3 regions of the Nostoc sp. 2RC genome follow, and region 3 is predicted to be linked to each of the others. Evidence: predicted binding sites of a transcription regulator. Region 3 holds the regulator's gene; each other region holds the start of a gene.
The links. Region 3 encodes HrcA, which represses chaperone genes, less so after heat shock. Its sites were predicted from a motif close to TTAGCACTCNNGANTCNNGAGTGCTAA; they were not measured.
Positions count from the first base shown of each region.

Region 1: groES (co-chaperone GroES) is a predicted target of HrcA. The motif match lies at 799-825, and genes of this name have one in related genera.
Region 2: groL (chaperonin GroEL) is a predicted target of HrcA. The motif match lies at 992-1,018, and genes of this name have one in related genera.

Region 1 covers NZ_JACKZU010000146.1:2,956-5,236, forward strand. The annotation lists gene groES (co-chaperone GroES) at 843-1,154, shown strand; gene groL (chaperonin GroEL) at 1,271-2,281, shown strand, end outside.
Region 2 covers NZ_JACKZU010000010.1:46,556-48,836, forward strand. The annotation lists gene groL (chaperonin GroEL) at 1-959, opposite strand, end outside; gene GNE10_RS02775 (MraY family glycosyltransferase) at 1,116-2,198, shown strand.
Region 3 covers NZ_JACKZU010000195.1:11,858-14,138, reverse strand. The annotation lists gene GNE10_RS20715 (DUF2834 domain-containing protein) at 1-449, opposite strand, end outside; gene hrcA (heat-inducible transcriptional repressor HrcA) at 462-1,559, opposite strand; gene GNE10_RS20705 (rhodanese-like domain-containing protein) at 2,146-2,281, opposite strand, start outside.

The DNA of each region.
Region 1 (2,281 bases), on a different contig from region 3:
ACATTCGCAATAAACCAGGGAAGTTTCTGGCAAAAGATGGGTTAAAAATGCATATTCTTCAACCGCCATTATGCCGATTAAGTGTTCTTGAACGATCCGCTCAATAACTTCCGAGTTTGCCTGGCGATACCAGACCCCATCAGGGTAGACCACCATTATGAGTCCAGAACCAGAAACCTGCAAGCAATTGGCTTGAGTTCTAAGGACACAAATGGGATGACTTGCTTGCGACTTTTGAAGTTTTTGCTCTTTAAGTCGCTTTTTAAGTACTCCCAAGATTCCAGACTAGCTGGTTTTGAGCAGTAGTTAGGGTGTGGTTGCTCAGCACGAATAAAAGTATGTTGCTGAATTTTTCCCATTCCTAAACTTTCTACACAATTACTCAGGACTTTATGTTCAAGAGGCTTGGTGGTTTTGGGGATTTGATGGCTTTTCTGGATCACCTTATTGTTACTCATAGAGCGGCTCCCTGATTACAGTTCTATAACAATTTCCAAGCTTTGCAAATAAAGTTTACTGAGATGGGGAATGGAGCATTGGGATTGGGAGTTAAGAGTTAACAATTAGGAGTTAAGAGTTAGGAGTTAGGAGTTAATAGTTATTTTCCTCATCTCCTATGCCCTATGCCCTATGCCCCATGTCCCATACCCTAGTCCCTATAAAAATATTCGCAGCTTCCGGAACAGAACCCGAAGAATAAAAATAATTAAGCATTTGTACTTAAGTACACCCAAGAGATCCTAGTTCGGGAACCCGTACTTAAGAAATTCTTGCCATTGTAGGCTGCTTTTGGGTAGATTAGCACTCAGGAGTTGAGAGTGCTAACTCTGGAGAATAACGATATGGCAGCAATATCTCTAACCGTTTCTACAGTAAAACCTTTAGGCGATCGCGTTTTCGTAAAAGTGAGCGCCTCTGAGGAAAAGACCGCAGGTGGTCTTTATTTGCCCGATACCGCTAAGGAAAAGCCCCAAGTCGGTGAAGTAGTCGCCCTTGGCCCTGGCAAGCGTAATGACGACGGTAGCCGTCAAGAATTGGAAATTAAAGTCGGTGATAAGGTTCTGTACTCTAAGTACGCTGGTACTGACATCAAACTTGGTACTGAAGAATATGTACTGCTTTCTGAAAAGGATATTTTAGCAGTCGTTATCTAACAAGGGAGTAGGGTTGGGGGAATGGCGAATAGGAAAGAGTTTTCCCGATGCCCAATGCCCAATGCCCAATGCCCAATTGAAAAAAAATTGACTTACTCCTTGAATTTGAGACACCTATGGCAAAGCGCATTATCTACAACGAAAACGCCCGTCGCGCCCTGGAGCGAGGCATTGACATTCTGGCTGAGGCTGTAGCTGTTACCCTTGGCCCCAAAGGTCGGAATGTAGTCCTAGAAAAGAAATTTGGCGCACCGCAAATCGTTAATGACGGTGTAACCATCGCCAAGGAAATCGAATTAGAAGACCACATTGAAAACACTGGTGTAGCTCTGATTCGTCAAGCTGCTTCTAAGACCAATGATGCTGCGGGCGATGGCACCACCACTGCCACCGTTTTAGCTCATGCGATTGTCAAAGAAGGCTTGCGGAACGTTGCTGCTGGTGCTAATGCGATTTTGTTGAAGCGTGGTATTGATAAAGCTACCGCCTTTTTGGTAGATAAAATTGCTGAACATGCCCGTCCCGTAGAAGATTCCAAAGCCATTGCCCAAGTTGGTGCAATCTCAGCCGGTAACGACGAAGAAGTCGGTCAAATGATTGCCCAAGCTATGGATAAGGTGGGCAAGGAAGGCGTAATTTCCCTAGAAGAAGGGAAATCTATGACCACTGAGTTGGAAATTACTGAAGGGATGCGCTTTGATAAAGGCTACATCTCTCCTTATTTTGCCACTGACCCAGAACGGATGGAAGCGGTTTTCGATGAGCCTTTCCTCCTGCTCACCGATAAAAAAATCGCTCTCGTACAAGACCTCGTACCAGTGTTAGAGCAAGTAGCTCGTGCTGGTCGTCCTTTGGTAATTATTGCCGAAGATATCGAAAAAGAAGCCTTGGCAACCTTAGTAGTTAACCGTTTGCGCGGTGTACTGAATGTTGCTGCTGTGAAAGCTCCTGGCTTTGGCGATCGCCGCAAAGCTATGCTAGAAGATATCGCCGTGTTAACTGGCGGTCAATTAATCACTGAAGATGCTGGTTTGAAGCTAGATAACACCAAGTTAGATAGCCTGGGTAAAGCTCGCCGCATCACCATCACCAAGGACAACACCACAATTGTTGCCGAAGGTAACGAA
Region 2 (2,281 bases), on a different contig from region 3:
TTGCGAGCAGTTCCCAGGGTTTCCAAAGAAGCAGTATCCAAACTCAAGCCGATTTCTTCAGAAATCAATTGTCCGTCGGTGAGAATGGCAATATCTTCTAGCAAAGCTTTGCGGCGATCGCCAAAACCAGGAGCTTTGATAGCAGCTACAGTCAGTACACCCCGCGCTTTGTTCACAACCAAGGTTGCCAAGGCGTCTCCTTCCACATCTTCCGCGATAATCAGCAAAGGCTGACCGGAACGAGCAACTTTTTCCAACACTGGCACTAAATCCTGAATGCTGCTGATTTTTTTATCAGTAATCAGAATGCGGGCATTTTCAAATTCCACGATTTGCCGTTCGTTGTTGGTGACAAAGTAAGGAGAAATATAACCTCTGTCAATTTGCATCCCTTCAACCACTTCTAATTCAGTTGTCAGGGATTTTGATTCTTCAACGGTAATCACACCATCCTTGGTGACTTTTTCCATTGCTTGGGCTAGCATATTGCCAACTTCTTCGTCGTTTCCGGCAGAGACAGTGGCAACTTGAGCGATGGCACTTCCTTCGACTGGTTTAGCTATCTTGGCAATTTCTTCTACAAGCGCTTCGATAGTCTTGTCGATCCCGCGCTTTAAGCTCACTGGATTACTACCGGCCGCAACGTTCTTCAGACCTTCCCGAATCAAAGCCTGTGCCAAAACGGTAGCAGTTGTAGTTCCATCCCCAGCAACATCTTTAGTTTTTGATGCCACTTCCTGGATGAGTCTTGCACCTGTATTTTCCAAAGGATCTTCTAATTCAATTTCCTTGGCAACAGTGATACCATCGTTGACAATTTGAGGTGCGCCAAATTTTTTCTCTAAAAGGACATTACGACCTTTGGGCCCCAAGGTGATTTTTACGGCATCCGCAAGGGCGTTAACACCCCTTTCTAGAGCTCGCCGCGATTCCTCGTCAAATGCAATAATTTTCGCCATGTTTTATTTCTCAAGCGCTTCCATTAGACAATTTAGCACTCACAGGTCAAGAGTGCTAATGTCTCCAACAAGTCAAGTTACAAATGGAATTGAAAAATTGATTAATATACAGGTGATCCTCATATTAAATACTGGCAGTAATGCTTGAATTGGGAGATGAACCTAGACAACTCCCTTAAATCCCTTGGTATTGTCGAACCTAGCGGCACCGGCTGGTTGGCAGTAGTATTTACATTCCTCTTAGCTTGGCTTGTAACCTGGCGTTTAATTCCCACTGTACGCAAATTCGCCTTGCGAGTAGGTTGGGCAGACCAACCAAACGCACGGCGGCTGAATCGAGAACCTTTGCCCAATGCAGGCGGGCTAGCTATCTACGCTGGTGTAATTGCCGCGCTGGTATTAGCTAGTCTTTTACGACCCATCGAAGTCCAAAACGTATTGGCTCAGGTACTAACTATTCTCTTGGGGGGTTCAATATTAGTCCTAGTTGGCTTTATTGACGATCAGTTCGGTTTACCGCCCTCCGTTCGTTTGTGGGCACAAATTGTCACAGCACTGTTACTCGTAGCTAACGGCATCAGTGTGAAAGTGATGTTTGGCACACCCATCGACTCACTTCTGTCCATGTGCCTGACAGTACTATGGGTAGTGGGGATTACCAACGCCATCAATTTAATGGATGGGATGGATGGTTTGGCGGGAGGAATCAGCTTTATTACCGCCATGAGTTTGTTGGGGGTTTCAGCTCAATTTAACAATCGTGCGGCGGCTACTTTAGTTTTGGCAGCCTTAGGGGGTGCGGCACTGGGCTTTTTACGCCACAATTTCCATCCGTCACGGATTATTATGGGCGATGCTGGAGCGTACTTTTTCGGCTATGTATTGGCAGCAACTAGTATTTTAGGCAAACTGCAACAAAACACAGTGTACGCTCTGGTACCCACGGTTTTATTTTTGTTGTTGCCCGTACTAGATACTACTCAAGTATTTGTACGAAGGCTATTAGCAGGAAATAACCCTCTGAGCACCCCTGGCAAAGACCACCTGCATCACCGCTTACTAGCCTGGGGACTCTCCCAACGCCATGCAGCATTCACACTGTGGGGAGTTACTTTAGTTTGCAACTTACTAGCGATGAGAATACAAGGTATGACTTTCGCTGTCATGTTAGCCACCGCCAGTAGTATTATTATTCTTTTGGGCTTTACTGTGTGGCAAAGGATACGTCAACAACATTAGACTTCTTGCAGAAGTCGGGAAAAAGGAAAGGGGAAAGGGGGAAAGGTTTGGTATTTTCCCTTTCCCCTTTAACCTTTTCCCTT
Region 3 (2,281 bases):
TGCCACTGTTGGATAAAATCTGTCCAATCTCCTTGGGTTAAACCGTAGGTAACCAGAATCACAGCAGTTAAAGTCAGAACATAACCAGTTACACGAGAATCTAGCAGCTTGAAGAAAGTATTCTTTTGACCAACAAATTTTTGATTTGGTTCTCTAAGGGCTAAGTAGGGCAATAGGGCAAAAGCACCAACCCCAAAAGAAGCGATCGCAAATAGCCAAGCAGGTATTTTTTGCCCTCTACCATCGATAAACACTACTGCGCTGTAGATGAGGGGCCAAACGCCCATGAGGTTGAATAGGGCTATTACTAATGGATTAATACCTTGCCATTGACCAAGAGAAAGGTTTTTAATCAACTCGAATGTGCCTGGTTGTTGGGGAGGCGAGAGGATAAACGCATAGACAATGAATCCCAGCCATAGTAATCCAAAGGCAATTTTTCTCACCATAATCTCTGTAAATTAACTGAAAGCTTCTGAAAGGTAATCAGCAGCAGCAGCGACAACAGCGATCGCACTTTCATAATCTAGGCGTGTTGGCCCTAAAACTCCTACACTACCCACAGGTATTGAACCTCGGCGATAGGTAGAAGAAATCAAACTACAAGTACGTATCGGTTCTAAGGGATTTTCTGCACCAATGCGAACGGTTACCTTGGACTTACCCAAATCTTCTGACTCTGATTCTTCAAATATTAATCGCCATAGCTGGTCTTGTTCTTCTTCCAGGAGGTGGATAATTGTTTGTACTTGTTGTAACTGCGAGAATTCCGGCTGACGCAAAACTTCTGCAACACCTCTAACCATAATTTGTGTTGCAGTGGGCGCTAGAGTGCGACGAGTCAATTCTGCAACTGAAGTTTTGAGAAATTCGCCGTAGCGTTGAAATTCTCGATCTAATTGACTCCAGTCGAGAGAGGCTAATTCTAACAAACTCCGCCCTCGTAAGTGACTATTCAAAAAGTTAGAAACAATTTGCAATTCGCGATCTATTACTTCTGGTTCCCGTTGTGTTTCCTCTGGTGCTAGCGACAAATCCATTAATTTGGAGTGTGTTTCATAATTATCAGTCACTACAATCAGCATGATTTTTCCGGCGTCAATTTGCACTAATTGTAGATGTCGCACCAGTGCTGTCGTGGTTTGAGGCATGGTAATCAAGCTAATGCAGCCGCTCAAGGTTGCTAAAATTTGTGCAGCTCCTTGCAGCAAAGTTTCTAAACTCCAATCTTCCCAATGTAGGCGCTTTTGCAGTGCCACTTCTACTTCTTTTGCTAATATTTCTGTTCGCGTAACGTCTTTCAGAGAAGGTGTAATTAGCTGGTCAACATAAATGCGATACCCTGAGTCTGAAGGTACTCTTCCAGCAGAAGTATGTGGTTGGTAAAGTAACCCAGACTTTTCTAAAACACCCATGACATTACGAATCGTTGCTGAGCTAACACCCAAATCGTACTCTTCCACCAAAGCCTTTGAACCAACAGGCTCTGCCGTAGCAATGTAATGACGTACTGTAGCCCAAAGTATATGCTGTTGTCGATTGGTCAACTGGACTTCCATAGAGTATGCTTTGCTGAGTGCAAATTTTAATCAAAAATTGGATTGGAAAAAGTTGAGGATTCGATCCTAAACAAAATTATTAATAATTAATTAATTTAATAGATTATACAATTATATTGTGATAAATACTTTTAAAGTCTGCGTATAATACGGTGGAAGCTCTGCTGCAAACATAATTTTATTTTTGGCTATAAAGAGCGACTATCTTAATCTACAAGTTCATAGCTTTATAACCGTATTTTTGCACAACTATATATTGCGAACAGTATTAGCGAATACGTATTTTTGTAGCGATCGCTGCTAAATTAGGAATTAAAAACTGAATAAATCTAGACCCTATGTAAGGTTCCAAGCTTCCCCAAGAAACCCCCAAATTGATTGACGGTTAATTTTACAATAACATTAGACCTTTTGCAAGAGGGGGAAAGGGAAAAGGTTAAAGGGAAAAAGGTTTTTATTTGTCCTTTCCCCTTTACCCCTTACCCTTTTCCCCACTTCTCTTAGAAGTCTATTGCTAATTTTGACTGTTGACTGCGAACCGTTAACAGTCAACAGTCATCTGCTGTTATCTATTTTTTGGAATTCCCTAATACTGGGGAATTGAAGGGTCTACTAATTTAGAGTAGGCATCAATACCGCCCGAAATATTTTGCACATTAGTGAAGCCTTGAGCAATTAACCACTGACACATCTGGGCAGAACGGATACCGTGGTGACACAGC